DNA from 3 places in the Arthrobacter sp. 08Y14 genome. Region 1 is predicted to be linked to each of the others. Evidence: predicted binding sites of a transcription regulator. Region 1 holds the regulator's gene; each other region holds the start of a gene.
The links. The regulator LexA, encoded in region 1, represses DNA repair genes until DNA is damaged. The targets are predictions, from matches to a motif close to TCGAACANNTGTTCGA.

Region 1 (5,115 bases):
CCGTGAGATCCATTAGGGAATGCTTGGCCAGGGCTGTCAGCATGTGGTCATAGAACGGCACGGACGTGCTGATGTTGGACTGGCCGGTTCCATCCAGGTCCAGCTCCACTACCACTGACGATTCACTGGTAACCCGTTCGAGGCGGGCTGTGCGGCCGGTGGTGGTTTCCACGGTCATGGTTTTCCTTTGAAAGAAGATGGTCTCTGCTAACAGTTTAGTGTCTGCCGGCCGGTGCTGTTCCGGCCGGCAGCGTGGGCGCCCCGGCCCAGCTACCGGATGCCGGCGGCCAGCAGTTCGCGGAGCCGGGCGAGGAAGGCGCTGGTCTCCGGCTCCGTGCCGGCGGTGACACGCAGATGGCCGGGGATCCCGACGTCGCGCACCAGGACGCCTGCCTCCAGCAGGCCTTCCCAGACTGCCCGGGGATCCTCCATTCCGCCGAAAAAGACGAAGTTCGCGTCTGAGGGGGCGGGCTTCAGACCCAGATCCTGCAGCTCGGAGACAATGCGGTCGCGCTGAACCTTGATGTCCTCAACGTTGGCCAGCAAAGCATCTGCGTGTTCCAGTGCAGCGTTGGCAGTGGCCTGCGTGATGGCGGACAGGTGGTAGGGCAGCCGCACCAGGCGGAGGGCATCGGTAACCTCGGGGGCGGCTGCCATGTAGCCGATCCGGGCTCCGGCGAGCGCAAAGGCTTTGCTCATAGTGCGTGAGACGATCAGGCGCTCGCGTCCCGGCAGCAGTTCCAGGGCGCTCGGAGTGCCGGCATGGAAGAACTCGCCGTAGGCCTCATCCACGATCACGATGGCGTGTGACGCGGCCCCCGCCTCGTAGACCGCCTCCACAACATCCAGTGAAAGTGCTGTGCCGGTGGGGTTGTTCGGAGTGCAAAGGAAGACGATGTTCGGCGCCTCGGCGCGAACCTGTTCTGCAGCTGACTCAGCCGTAAGCCCGAAGTCGTCGCTTCGGCGTCCCGTGACGTAGCGGGTGCCGGTGCCGCTGGCGAGCAGCGGATACATGGAATAAGTGGGCGGGAAACTCATGGCCGTCCGTCCGGGACCGCCGAACGCCTGGAGAATCTGCTGCAGGACCTCGTTCGAGCCGTTCCCGGCCCAGATATTTTCGGAGGTCAGTCCATGGCCGAGGTAAGCGGCAAGCCGGTCCCGCAGTTCCGTGAATTCCCGGTCCGGGTAGCGGTTCAGGCCGGCCACGGCCCGCTCCACGGAGATCGCAATCGCCTCCCGCACGGATTTCGGCAGGCCATGCGTATTCTCGTTGACATTCAGCAGGATGGGCACATCCAACTGGGGTGCGCCATAGGGCGTCAGTCCGCGGAGGTCATCGCGCAGAGGAAGTCGGTTAAGTCTCGCCAGCTGTTCAGTCACCTGTACAGCTTAAGACTCGAAGGCGGAGCGGGAAGAATCTGCGGGCTGCACGCCCTGCCTTGTTACGTCCCGCGTTGTTGAGCACTGACTTGTTTGGCTCTGGGTGCTTCGTCCCGGGGTGTTGAGGACTGAGCGTTGCGGGCTCAGCGTTGTTGAGGACTGAGCGTTGCAGAGTCAGCGTTGTTGCGGACTCAGCGTTGTTGCGGGGTCAGCGTTGTTGCAGGCTCAGCGTTCAACGGGAATGTAAAGCTGAGCACCAACGATGAGGCGGGATTCGGTCAGGTTGTTGAGTTCCATGATGTCTTCCATGACATCCCGCGGGTCACGCTCAGGAGCGAACTCCTGCGCCAGGCCCCACAGGGACTCACCCGCACCCACACTGACCTGGACGGTTCTCGTCACGTCCGGCCCCCCGCTGGAGGCCATGGCGGGTGCGGTGAAGAATCCCAGCACAATGAGCGCAGCCGCCGCGGCGAGCATCAGCGGGAGGCCGATGAAAACCAGACGGCCCCTGCGGGTCAGGTGCAGAGAGTTCGTCTTGACCGGCAGGGAAGGACCTGAAGGCCGGGAAGAATGGAGGTGCCGTGAGGGAGCTGTGTTTGAAGCAGCTGTGTTTGATGCAGCTGTGTTTGATGCAGCTGTGTTTGATGCAGCTGTATGACTTGAATCAGCTGTGCGAGCTGTCGGGACTGTTTGGGTTGTCATGGCAACGCCTTTCCGGTTCGACCGCTGCGGGAAATACCCGAAGCCATATTCGAACGATTGGAAGCTGATCGACCTACCCGAACCTCCGCTGAGGGCGGCTGTCGAAAGTATGTTCGATTTCTGCTGAGTTATTTCTAGCACCTATCTACTAATAAAGTCGAGACTCGCTCGAACAAATGTTTGAAAACGCCTCGCTGCTCGCTTAACGTTGAGGACAAGAGGGAACCTTCAACAGGTTCTGCGGATCGAGCCGAAGCCCAGGCGCCGGAGCGGTTCCTCAGGATCACTGAATCAGCTGCCTCTGACATAACCGCCGGAACGGCTTGCACGGCCAAAACGTCCCGGCTTGTACCCGATTAGACATTTACCGACCAGCCCCGGCATTGCCGGGACCAGCTGACCCGAAGGGAACCCGACGTGGCCCGCAGGACTGCTTCCGAAGACAGCACCAACAAACCAGCTGCCACAGGCACCCGTGCGCGCGCCAAGGGGCTCACCCCCAGGCAGAAGACCGTCCTGGAGATGATTCAGCGGTCCGTGAGCACCAACGGTTATCCGCCCACCATGCGCGAAATCGGCGACACGGTTGGCCTGGCCAGCCTGTCCAGCGTGACCCACCAGCTCATGCAGCTGGAGAAGCTCGGCTACATCCGCCGTGATCCGAAGCGCCCCCGCGCCATGGAAATCCTCATTCCGCTGATGCTCCGTGACGGATCCTCCGGCACGGCAGCCGAAGAGGCGCCGGGGCGCCACGGCTCCGGCACGGACAACAGCCCTTCAGCCGGCGCTGCGGGGCGCGCCGGAGACCAGCGTGAAGAGGGCACAGGCCCAGCCCCGGCGCTGGCCTCGGTAACCGAGCTTGCCACCTCCGTTGATACCGCCATGGTGCCGCTGGTCGGCCGCATCGCCGCCGGCGGACCCATCCTTGCGGAGCAGGTGGTGGAGGACATCATGCCGCTGCCCCGTCAGCTGGTGGGACACGGTGACCTGTTCATGCTGAAGGTTTCGGGAGACTCCATGGTTGATGCCGCCATCTGCGACGGTGACTGGGTGGTTGTGCGCCGACAGCCGACGGCGGAGAACGGTGACATTGTGGCTGCCCTCCTCGACGATGAAGCCACGGTCAAGACCTTCCGGCAGCGCAACGGCCACACCTGGCTGCTGCCGCAGAACACGCAGTACGAGCCCATCGTGGGCGACCACGCCGTCATCATGGGCAAAGTTGTCTCGGTGATGCGCGCTCTTTAGCCGCCGTCCCAGCGGGATCCCTGCAGCGGAAAGCACGCAAATGGCGGCCGGAAATCTTCCGGCCGCCATTTGCGTGTCCATGTCTTTGCTGCCCGGCCTCACTGGCCGCAGAGTGCCGCGGTTACGTCCGCAGCCCGACTACCCCGCCGACAGCTCCTCGGCCGCCGACTGCTCTGCGAGCCGGCCCAAAACCGAGAGCACCACGGAGCGGTCCGTGGTGGACCAGAACGGCGGCAGGGCTGCGCGCAGGAAGCCCCCATACCGGGCCGTGGCCAGCCGGGAGTCCAGGACAGCCACCACACCGCGGTCCCCCGCCGCACGAATCAGGCGCCCGGCGCCCTGTGCCAGACGCACGGCGGCATGGGTCGCGGCCACGGACATGAACCCGTTGCCTCCGGCCTTGGCCACTGCTCGGGTGCGGGCGGTCATCAGCGGGTCATCGGGACGGGGAAACGGGATGCGGTCGATGAGGACAAGCCGGCACGCGGCTCCGGGAACGTCCACGCCCTGCCATAGCGACATGGTGCCGAAGAGGCAGGTGTCCGGCTCTTCGGAGAACTGCTTGACCAGTGAAGACATGGAAGATTCCCCCTGGCACAGGATGGGGAAATCCACCCGGGTGCGCATGGCATCGGCGGCATCTTCGGCCGCCCGCCGGGAGGAGAATAAGCCCAGCGCACCGCCGTTTGAGGCCTTAAGCAGCGCTTCGATTTCATCCAGCTGAGCCTCGGAGGTGCCCCGCTCCGGCTTGGGCAGGTCCTTGGCCACATACAGAATCCCCTGGCGCGGGTAATCGAAGGGACTGCCGACGTCGGTTCCGGTCCAGGACGGTGCACCCGGACCCAGCAGGCCCAGGGCACCGGCCACCGGCCCGAACTCGGAGCCGATCGCCAGGGTCGCCGAGGTCAGGACAACGGTGTGCCCGTCAAACAACCCTTCACGCAGCCGTCCCGCCACTGACAGCGGGGCAACGTTCAGGGTGGCGGGGGCGGTCTCGTCGGGCGGCGAAAAACCTCCCGACGGGGAGAAGGAACTGGGCCGGGACGCCCAAATCACCTCGCCGGCCGCCGGTGCCGAGATCAGCCGCTCGCAGACAGTCAGCACGGCCATAAGCCGTGAACGGGCCGTTTGCCGGCCGCCGTCTGCGGTTTCCCCGGGCTCGGGCTTGGAATCAGAGAGCGCCACTCGGCAGGCCTCGCGAACGCGCCCCACGGCCTGTTCCTGCTCTTCATTCAGTCCGCTCGCCAGCAGCCCGGAGGGAACACCCTCCATGGACTGCTCAAAGGCACGTGCTGCCTGCGCCAGCTCCTCTACGCTGGCAGAGGTGTGTTTGCGCGCTGCGGTAACAGCGGCAGTAATCACCGTGCCGGAGAGCTGGCCGGTGACGGCACCGGTGACGCGGTCCTGCAGTTCGTGTGCCTCGTCAATGACCACCACGTCATAGTCCGGGAGCACGGCCAGGCCTTCGAAGGCAGCAATCGCCAGCATGGCATGGTTGGTGATCACGACGTCGGCCACGGCGGCCTGTGCGCGGGCACGCTCGCTGAAGCACTCAGCGGCGACCGGACACTTCTGGGCTCCCAGGCACTCCATGGAGGTCACCGATACCTGCCGCCAGGCCCGGTCACTCACACCCGGGACCAGATCATCCCGGTCGCCGGTGTCAGTTTCGTCCGCCCATTCACGCAGCCGGACCACTTCCCGGCCCATGGCCGAGGTGGGAGCCGGTGAAGGGTGGGCGACGCCATGGTCATCTCCCAGCGTGAACAGGGCACCGGCGGG
Region 2 (5,115 bases), on a different contig from region 1:
TGGCCACTGGTGACAACAGTGTCGACCAGGAACAGGCGTCAGTGACCGAACAGCAGGAAAACCAGCAGGACCCGGACACGGACCAGGACACTGATTCCAAGCCAGAAAAGGGTATGCGCGACGGCGACCACAAGATGCGCGGCGACGACGGGGAAGCCCAGGGCGACGGACAGGAGCCGGACAACGGCGACAAGAAGGGTGTCGAGGAAGGCACAGACGACGGCGCCACCGAGGATGGCACCCCCGAGGATGCACCGGAACGCGGGCACGCCGGCCGCCATCACGATGGCAAGTTCGACGATGGCACCCCGGACGAAGACCGCCCCGCCAGGGACCGACACAGCGACGGTGACCACCATGAAGACGGCGGGAACGATGGAAACGAAAACACTGAGAACGAGCCCGCGGCCTGACATTTCAGTTCACCGGCGCACCCCAACCGGGTGCGTGTCCTAACTAACCAAAGAGAACGCCCGGCCAACTGGCCGGGCGTTCTCTTACCTTTATCGGGGCGCAGGTCCGTTCGCTTCCTGCGCCCCGATAGGAGCTACTGCTGCGAGATTACGCTACGCGGTAGTAGACAGCGCCGGAACCGACGTTGGCGCTCTGCTGGACAGTCTGGTTGCCGTTCCATCCGCTGTGGATGGCCTGGCCGTCACCAACGTAGATGGCGATGTGGGCAAAGCCCATGCCGCCGTCGGCGTAGTAGATGATGTCGCCGGGCTGGGGGTCAGAAACCGGGGTTCCGTAAGCAGCCAGCTGTGCCGGTGCCAGGTCGCCCACCGAGTGGCCGGCTGCCCGGAGGGCAACCTCCACCAGGACGGTGCAGTCCTGGGCGGCGCCCATCTGGGCGTAGGCGGAGTTCAGCATGATGGAGTTCGTGCCGGTGACAGCTGCACCCGTGGAAGCGGCCGGGGTCACGGAGGACGCCTGGGTGCTGAAGGTGCTGAAGTCGGCTGCGGCCGGGCTGGCTTCCGCCGGTGCGGCGTAGACGGCCTCAGCCGGTGCAGCGTAGGCAGCTTCGGCGGGTGCGGCGTAGGCAGCTTCAGCTACCTCAGCAACAGCGCCTCCGGCGTACGTGATGACGTCACCGGGGTAGATGATGGATTCCAGCGCAAGGCCGTTCAGTGCCAGGACGTTGTCCAGGCTGACGCCGTAGGTGGCTGAAATTGCACTCAGGGTGTCGCCCGGCTGGACAACGTGCGTTGACGCGGTGGAGACCGCGGCGGGTGCCGGAGTTTCCACGGGCGCGGTGACAGCCGCAGGAGCGCTGTAAGACTCGGTTGAGTCGTTTGCGATGACGCCTGCCGAGGCGGGGCCGGCCATGCTCAGCACCAGGCCGGAGCCTGCCGCCATGACTGCAGCGGCGCTGCCCACGGTGCGGGCCTTGCCGCTTGCGGTGTTTGCGATTGCGGCCCACATTCCGATATTTCCGGCACGGTGGCGTCCACGAGTATTGTTCAACATTAGAGTTACCTCTCCCGATACCTGCGAGGTGAGCTGTCGGATGCGGATGGGAGTCATCCGGTCCGCCGAAGAAACCCTCGGCTGACTTAACCCCAAGGATTCAAGGAACCCGTAAGTGGTTCCCCCGCCTCTGCCGAAGTGTGAAATCTGTGGACCTTGACCAGCGGCAGAGCTAGGTAACAAGTCAAGGGCGCCGTTTCAGGTAACGGCATGGCTTCAACAGTACAAGCTGATTACGGGCAGATAACTATTTAGTAACGAAGGTCGCACAGGCGTGTGAGTGGCGCCGCTGTATGGTATTGGTGGCCGGTGGCACAATAGGCCGCCGCGCCCCCGGAAACCGGGGGTATGGGGAGCCGGCGGATCCCCGCAATCAGCCCGCCGGAGACCGTTAGGCAGGCGAATCCGTCTGGCGCTGGAGCGTGGCTGAGGTCAACTCCCCGAATCCGTGCACCAGGTCACCGGGTGCAAGCCTCAGCCCGCGGGCAACACCGGATCCCTTCAGCACTGAACCGCGCTTTTCGGCCGGCAGCGAAGCATGGTCCCCGCCGTCGGCCAGCACCACTGACTCCGCACGGACCGCGCCAACGATCTGCGATCCGGAGCCAAGCACCGACCTTCCCGTCACGACGGCACCGTGGGTGAGCCGGGCGCGGTCGCCCACTGCAACAGCATCCGACCGGCCCGCCGTGAGCTGGACGCCGCCCGGCCCCAGGGTGATTTCGGAGCCGAGCAGAAGCATTCCGCCGTCCTCCGCAGACAAGAACGTACTTGGATAAAAGATGTTCCGGTCTCCAATGACGCAGAAACTCTGTTCGTCGACGGCAATAACGGTTCCGGGATAAAACACATTACCCTCGCCCAGCTGTGCTTTGCGGGAAATCAGTATGGATGAAGGGTCCAGGATCTTCTGGGTGGCACAGAGCTGCAGGATTTCCGCGACGGTGAGGTAACCGAATTCTTGGCGAATACTGTCGGGATCGTTCCCTTGAAGCTCTGGCATATTCATCTCTTCCTCGTCATCTTGCCGGACCGGGTATGCATCAACCGGAACCGGGGCACTCTTTAGCCTACCTGTCCTGTTCGCTGTGCCGCAGCGGACTGGATGGAAGGACCAGCGGTACAGTCCGGTGACACGTTTGTCCAGAGTGCGGGCGGGGTGCGCAGGAGAAAAAATGTTTGGGTCAGCAAATGCTTTCCGTAAATCCCAGTCAATTAGGACCGAAGGTACGCCAAAGTGGCCAGAACCCGGCGGTGGCCGCTGTCAGACGGAGAAAGACCGAGTTTCGCGAAGATATTGCCGATGTGCTTGCTGACGGCGGTTTCGGAAACGAAAATGGCCTGGGCAATGGCAGTGTTGCCGAGTCCCTCGGCCACCAGCCCCAGCACTTGGAACTCCCGCGGGGTCAGTGACCTCACCGGGTCCTGCGTGCCGCGGCGGCTGAAGAGCTGGGCAATGACTTCCGGGTCCATCACCGTTCCGCCGGCCAGGACACGCCTCAGGCCGTCCACGAAATCGCCCACCTTGCCCACGCGTTCCTTCAGCAGGTAGCCCACGCCCTGCGCACCGGAGGCCAGGAGCCGGCTGGCATATCTGTCCTCCACATAGGAGGACAGGACCAGGACCGGAAAGTCCGGTACGCGCGAACGCAGCTCCAGCGCGGCGCGCAGCCCCTCATTAGTGAACGACGGCGGCATCCGGACATCGAGGACCGCACCGTCCGCGCTCCCCGGCTCAAAGGCGGCGAGCAGGTCCTCAGCGTTGTCAGCCGAGCCGACCACCTCGAAACCCTCGCCCTTCAGCAGCAGCTCCAGTCCGGCGCGCAGAAGGGCATCATCTTCGGCGATCAGAAGGCGCATGGCAGTTCCACCCTTAGCTCGGTTGGTCCGCCCTGCGGACTGTTGAGGATCAGCTTGCCGCCAAAAGCGGAGGCCCGGCGGGCAATTCCCGCCAGCCCGGTGCCCCTGCCGGCCCCGGGGCCGGGACCGGTACTGGCGCCGGACCCCGCACCATACGGCGGGACAGCAGCCCCGCCGTCGCCGTCGTCGGCCACCCGGATCACCAGCACATCTTCGCGCGGTATGGCCTCAGTGCGCAGGACCACCTCGATTCGCGACGCATTCGAATGTTTCGCCGCATTGGTGAGCGCCTCAGCCAGCACAAAGTAAGCAGCTGATTCCACAGCCGCAGGAGCGCGCAGCAGGCCATGGACGTCCAGGGAGCACGGAATGGGAGAGCGGCTGGTCAGTGCTGAAGCAGCTCCGCCCAGGCCCAGCTCATCGAGGATGGGCGGGTAGATGTCGTGCACGGCCTCGCGCAGGCCGGCCAGTGCCTCGGTGGCGGCGTCCTGGGCGCGGCTGATGAAGGGAGCTGCGGCGGCGGGATCGCTCTCCGCTGCGCGCTGGGCCAGCCCAAGCATCATCACCACGCCCACCAGCCGGTTCTGGGCGCCGTCGTGCAGTTCCCTTTCGATCCGGCGCAATTCAGCGGCATGGGCCGTCAGGGCGCTGGCACGGGCAGCGGACAGATCTTGGATCCTTCGGGAGAGCTCGTCATACCGGCGGGGCGAAAGAATTGCCAGCGTCCCGCCGCTGAGACGCCGCGCCAGCCACGGAGGCAGCAGCCAGGCTGCATATCCGTAGATCAGGCCCAGCAGGACGGTGGCTCCTGCCGCAGGCCAGCTGGTCACCGGAAAGGCGAGCTCAAGCGGCGTCGCCGAGGGAAACAGCATCCATAACGGCGCCGCGAATACGTAGAGCACCGCGGCCAGCGGCAGCGCCACGGCCAGGCAGCCGGACAGCAGAGCGAAAGCCCCGTGGAACAACAGCCAGGACACGTCACGCTTCGTTTCGGGCGCGCTCACCAGCACCGCCAGCTCCCCGAAGGTATATCTGTCCTCCAGCCGGCGGCGGTCAAAGGGCACGACGGCACAGCTGTAGGCGGCCGCACGGGCCTGCGCCCGGGAGGCCAGCAGGTTCAGGGCTGCTAAAAGGCGGGGAACGGGATACAAGCCCACGCCCAGAGGCAGGAACGGAAGCAGGACGACGGCGGCTACAAGGACCCCCAGTGAAGCGGGCCAGGACATCGCCTCATGCAGGAGGAAACGAACGGCGCTGAGACGGGTCTCCAGGCTGGCACGGGGAGGAAGCTTCACCTACTCGATTATGCCCTGCTCCGGTTCCAGCGGGGGTATAGCCAGCTATACCTCCGATTGGGGTGCTGGCTGTATCGGACCGGGAACACCTTCTCCGTAGCGTCGTAGACAGCGAATACGCAGCGGCAACCGGCCGCTGGACCCCGAGAGAAGGATAATTCCCATGTACACCGATGCCAGTGAAGTCCCTGGACCGATTGCTCTGCGGCTGGAGAGAGTGTCCAAGAGCTACCGCACCGGAAATGCCCGCGTTCCGGCCCTGCGGGAGGTCTCCCTATCGGTGCCGGCCGGAACCTTTACCGCCGTCATGGGACCCTCCGGTTCCGGCAAGAGCACGCTGCTGCAGTGCGCCGCCGGACTGGACACCCCGGACAGCGGACGGGTGCTGCTGGGATCCACTGACATGTCCCGCCTGCGCAGGAGGGCCTTGCCGGCTTTCCGCCGCGACCACGTCGGGTTTGTGTTCCAGTCCTACAACCTGCTGCCCCAGCTT
Region 3 (5,115 bases), on a different contig from region 1:
CGGCGGCCGACTGGCTGCCGCTGCCAGCCTAGGGGCCGGCCGAAACGGCAGCTAGGGGCAGCCTGCATCCGGGTGCGCTGATCACCCGATCCCGACGTCGCGCCGCCGGAAACCCGTAAAACCCGCCGCGACGAGGACTGCTGCACCCGCCGTCAGAACCGCCAGCGGGGCAGCCTCCGGATCGGCGCTGGGCACCAGCGCCACATGGGCGAGGGGTGACAGGTCCATGGCCCAATCGGGCAGAGCCAGCAGCTGTCCCAGAAAGAGCACAATGGCGCTCCACACCACCGGCGCCCACGCCAGTGCAGCGAGCCGGGGAAACAGACCGTAGAGGGCCACCGCGAGGGACGCCGTCAGTGCCAGGGCGGGCAGGTAGGTGAGGGCGGCCAGGGCCAGCCTTCCGGACCACCCGCCGTCGCCGGTTCCCGCGGCCACTCCCAAACCTGCGCCGAGCCCCACGACGGCGGTCATCAGGACGGTCTGCGCGGTGACAACGGCAAGCCAGGCGCCCAGCAGTCCGGAACGGGAACTGCCGGTGGCGAGCAGCTGCTCGACACGGCCCGCGTCTTCCTCTGCGCGCAGCCGCAGGACGGCCGAGACGCTGAAGATGAGCGGGGCAACGATGACGAAGGAGACGATGGCGGACGCAAAACTGGTGGTCACATCGGCCAGGTCCACGGTGATGAAATCCGCCAGCTGCGGGAGGTCGGAGAATGATTCCTCCAGGGAATTGGCCAGCGCCCCAAAAGCGGCCGCGAACAGGAAAGCGGAGACGGTCCAGGTGGCAAAGGAGCCGCGCAGCAGCCGGCCGGCCAGACCCGCCGGGGAAAGCAGGGCGGGCCTGGCGGTTGCCGGACCGGGCCGGGGCGTCCGCAGCCCGGCGCCAAGGTCCCGCCGCCGGGCCAGTTCCACGGCGAGCACCAGCAGTATTGCAGTGGCCGCAGCCGAGAGGAGCAGCGGCCACCAGCGCAGGTCCACCCAGAGGCGGGTCTGCTGCGGCCAGGCAAGCGGCGAGAACCAGGACAGCCAGGATCCCTGGTTGTTGATGACGTCGCCGATTCCCCGGATCAGGAAGGCGGCAGCCAGAACCGCCATTGCCGTGCCGGTGGCTCCCCGCGCGTGCTCATTGAGCTGGGCGGCAACCGCGGCAACCGCACCGAAAACCATGCCGGTGAGTGCGGTTCCGGCGCCCAGGGCAAGCGAACTGGCAGGGTCCAGGGACGATGTGCCCGCGAGCGCCGCCACAACGGCCGCCCCGACCGCGGCATTGGCGACGGCGACCGTGATGATTGCGGCGGCGGCCGGTGCAAAAGGGCCCACCGGCAGGGCACGGAGCATTTCCATCCGGCCGGATTCCTCCTCCGCCCTGGTATGCCGCACCACGAGGAGGATGCTCATGATGGCGGCGGCCAGATAGAGGTACAAGGAGAGTTCGTTGGCGACCATCGCGCCGAACGTGTAATTCTCCAGTCCAAAGGCCGGTCCGGTCATCATGACCGTGGCCGGGTTGTCCATGAGCGACGCCCGGGCCTGCAGTGATTCCGGGGTGGTGTAGGTCGTCTCGAAAGTGGCCATGGACCCGGCAACTCCTGCGCCGACGGCCAGGGTCCAGACCGGAATAATGATCCGGTCCAGCCTCAGGTGCAGCCGCAGCAATCCGCCGGTGGCAGCCCACGGGTTGCGGAAGGACTGCCGGCGGGCAGTGGGTGGTGCGCTCATTGCGCTGCTCCCGCCTCGTCACCGTAGTGGCGCAGGAACAGCTCCTCCAGTGACGGCGGGGCAATGGTCAGGTTTTGCACGCCGGCTTCGGCCAGCAGTGCCAGGATGCTGTTCACCTGCGCATTGTCGACGTCGAACCGCAGATATCCGTGCTCCGCACTGAGGTTGTGCACCCCCGGTGCAGCGGCCAGCGCGGCCGGATCCGCCGTCGTCGTCGCCGTGACCGTGGACCGGGTGAGGTGGCGCAGCTGGGCCAGGGTGCCGGTTTCCACGTCGCGGCCGGAGCGGATGATGGTGACGGTGTCGCACAGCTTTTCCACCTCGGCGAGGATGTGGCTGGACAGGAGCACGGTACGTCCCTCGCTGCGCAGGTTCCGGATCTCCTCGGTGAACGCGGCCTCCATGAGCGGATCGAGGCCCGAAGTGGGTTCATCGAGCAGGAACAGCTCAGCATCTGAGGCGAGCGCGGCGACCAGCGCCACCTTCTGCCGATTGCCTTTGGAATAGGTGCGCGCTTTCTTGGTGGGGTCCAGTTCAAAGCGTTCCAGCAGCTCGGCGCGTCGTGTCGCCTGCCGCTTCGCGTCCCGGCCCTTCCCGGCGGTCCGCTTGCCGGCATGCAGCCGGGTGAAAATATCGATGGCTTCCCCTCCGGTGAGGTTGGGCCACAGGGTGGTGTCCCCCGGCACGTAGGCGATCCTGCGGTGGATGGCGACGGCGTCTGACCACGGGTCCAGCCCCAGCACCGCGGCGGTGCCAGCGTCAGCGCGCAGCACGCCGAGCAGCACCCGGATTGCGGTGGATTTTCCAGCTCCGTTGGGTCCCAGGAAACCGGCAACCTGCCCTGCCTCCACCGTGAGCGAGAACCCGTCCAAAGCGCGCGTAGAGCCGATGGTCTTGACGAGGTTTGTCGTTTCGACAGCGGGCTGGTTCATGGGAACTCCGGTGGCATGAGACGCGGCCGGGGCCCGTCTTGCGCCCGGTCTGCCCTGGCTGGCAGCAATGTCCACCCAGTCTGCGGCAACTTGCGCCGTTCGCCAAGGTGTTTTCCATGCTCGGTGCTAACCTGTTGGTATTCGAAGGTGTGTTCTAGGGAGGTGTGCGGTGCCCGTGTTTTCCTCCGGCTCCGCGCCGCGTTCCGGCGGCGCGAATGAGCAGCCTCCGGCCCGCGGTTCAACCCTTCCGGCCGGGTTCGCCTCACCAGCCCAGGACTATTACGACGCCGGCATTGACCTGAACCGGCACCTGATCCGTGATGCCACATCCACCTTCATCATGCGGGTTTCCGGCGATGCCATGGACGAAGCCGGCATCAGCGACGGAGACGAGCTGATCGTGGACCGGTCGCTGACGCCCAAAGACGGGTCGGTGGTTGTTGCCGTTCTGAACGGAGAGCTGATCATCCGGCGGCTGCTGTTGACCGGCCAGGGGATCTTCCTGCACGCGGACAGCCCGGATTCAGAAGACATCCGGGTGCCGGATCCCGCGGAACTGTCCGTCTGGGGTGTCGTGACCCGGTGCCTGCACCATGTCTAGGCCGTCTCATGGCTGAGCAGCACCGCATCGCACTGGTGGACGTAAACAGCTTCTATGTCTCCTGCGAGCGCGTTTTTGACCCGAAGCTGGCCGGCATTCCCGTGGTGGTGCTCTCCAATAACGACGGCTGCGTGGTGGCCCGCTCCGATGAGGCCAAGGCCCTGGGCATCAAGACGGGTGAGCCGTGGTTCAAGCTGGCCGAGGCCGCTCCTAAGCTGGGCCTGGTACAGCGCTCGAGCAACTATGAGCTGTACGGGGACCTGAGCTCGCGGGTGATGCAGCTGCTGGCACGCTTCTCCTCCGAGCAGGAGATTTACTCCATCGACGAGTGTTTCCTGCACCTGCACGGCACCGATGACGAACTGCGGACCCGGGGCACTGACATCCGGGCTGCCGTGGCGAAGAACATCGGCCTGCCGGTCTGCGTGGGAATCGGTCCCACCAAAACCCTGGCCAAATTCGCGAACCGGATCGCCAAGCAGAATCCCCACATGGGAGGGGTCTGCAACCTCGACACCCTGGATCCCGCCGTCGTCGACACCATCATGTCCCGCGTGCCGGTCACCGGCCTGTGGGGCGTGGGCGCGCGCAACGGTGTCCGGCTGAATGCGCTGGGCATCCACACCGTCGCGGATCTGCGCGCCGCCGATCCCGCCGCAATCCGTGCGAAGTTCTCCGTGGTGCTGCAGCGCACGGTGCTGGAACTGAACGGCACCGCCTGCATTCCCATGGAAACCGAGTCCGCAGACAAGCAGCAGGTCCTCTTTTCACGCAGCTTCGCGACGCCGGTGACTACACAGGAATCGATGCGCCAGGTCATGAGCCTGTACGCCCAGAAAGCGGCCATTCGACTGGCCAAGGAGGGACAGCTGGCCAGCGTCATGACGGTTTTTGCGTCCACGTCGCGGTTCAGCGGCACTGAAGCATCCTCGCCCTCGGCCACGGTCCGGCTTCAGCGGCCCACCGCGGATCCGCTGGTGCTCACCCGGGCCGCGATTGACGCCATGGATCCCCAGGTGGTGGAGGGTGCCCGGTATGCCAAGGCCGGAATCATGCTCACGGGCCTCTCCCCCGCCGGCGCCGAGCCGGTGTTCGACCTGTTCGATGCCGGACCGGAGCAGAAGGACATCGGGCCGCTGCTGGCGCAGGTCACCGACAAGTACGGCGCTGCCAGCATTGGCCTGGGACTGGCCGGAATGTCCACAGCCAAGCCGGACTGGACCATGGCGCGGAACTTCGCTTCCCCGCGCTACACCACCGAGTGGTCCGATCTGGCGGTGGTGAAGGCGGTTTAGCGGCCAGTTTTCCTGCCGGCTCCAGGGTCCGGAAATTCGATCAGGCTGGCGGTGATTCCGGCAAGGAATTGCGACCCCAAGTCTGTCAGGGAGATCTCCTTGCGCTTTGCCCCGGTGCGCGGGACATCGACCTCCGCACTGTGCAGGAGACCGGTGTCCTGCAGCCTTTTCAGGGTGCGGTAGAGACTGCGCTCGGTGATCTCCCAGCCGGTGCTTGCTGCAACCTCTTCTGCAACCCTGGCCACCGTCACCGGCTGACGCTCGGCCACTGCCCGCAAAACCACCGGCGTCAGCATCGATTTCTTGTAGGTCTCCACCCAGGATTCAACCCGGGCTTGAACCCATTCCTGTTCCTCAACGGGTCGGGCCACGCTCAGTCTTCCCATCCGCGGCCCAGCACGACGCCGGCGAGGTGGACGAGGAGCCCGGCTCCCCAGGCGGCACTCATCACGAGCGTGGCGCCGAACCAGGGGGTGGATAGAAGCTCATGGGCCGCGGCGCCGTCGGCTCCGCCGGCCGAACCCAGCGAAAGCGCACGGATGACGGCGTGCAGGTTGAAGGATGCCGT

Region 2: a site for LexA is predicted at 1,732-1,747, ahead of CXR03_RS08920 (LysM peptidoglycan-binding domain-containing protein). Genes of this name have one in related genera too.
Region 3: a site for LexA is predicted at 2,793-2,808, ahead of CXR03_RS04405 (LexA family transcriptional regulator). Genes of this name have one in related genera too.

The regions. Positions count from the first base shown of each region.
Region 1 covers NZ_PJIX01000003.1:712,286-717,400, reverse strand. The annotation lists gene hisB (imidazoleglycerol-phosphate dehydratase HisB) at 1-178, opposite strand, end outside; gene CXR03_RS15630 (histidinol-phosphate transaminase) at 271-1,380, opposite strand; gene CXR03_RS18740 (LysM peptidoglycan-binding domain-containing protein) at 1,606-1,860, opposite strand; gene lexA (transcriptional repressor LexA) at 2,503-3,333, shown strand; gene CXR03_RS15615 (ATP-dependent DNA helicase) at 3,472-5,115, opposite strand, start outside.
Region 2 covers NZ_PJIX01000002.1:502,765-507,879, forward strand. The annotation lists gene CXR03_RS08915 (hypothetical protein) at 1-413, shown strand, start outside; gene CXR03_RS08920 (LysM peptidoglycan-binding domain-containing protein) at 562-1,467, opposite strand; cyclic di-AMP (ydaO/yuaA leader) riboswitch at 1,472-1,623, opposite strand; gene CXR03_RS08925 (hypothetical protein) at 1,859-2,470, opposite strand; gene CXR03_RS08930 (response regulator transcription factor) at 2,683-3,327, opposite strand; gene CXR03_RS08935 (histidine kinase) at 3,315-4,622, opposite strand; gene CXR03_RS08940 (ABC transporter ATP-binding protein) at 4,786-5,115, shown strand, end outside.
Region 3 covers NZ_PJIX01000001.1:924,795-929,909, forward strand. The annotation lists gene CXR03_RS04395 (ABC transporter permease) at 82-1,719, opposite strand; gene CXR03_RS04400 (ABC transporter ATP-binding protein) at 1,716-2,651, opposite strand; gene CXR03_RS04405 (LexA family transcriptional regulator) at 2,821-3,252, shown strand; gene CXR03_RS04410 (Y-family DNA polymerase) at 3,261-4,547, shown strand; gene CXR03_RS04415 (PadR family transcriptional regulator) at 4,544-4,864, opposite strand; gene CXR03_RS04420 (hypothetical protein) at 4,921-5,115, opposite strand, start outside.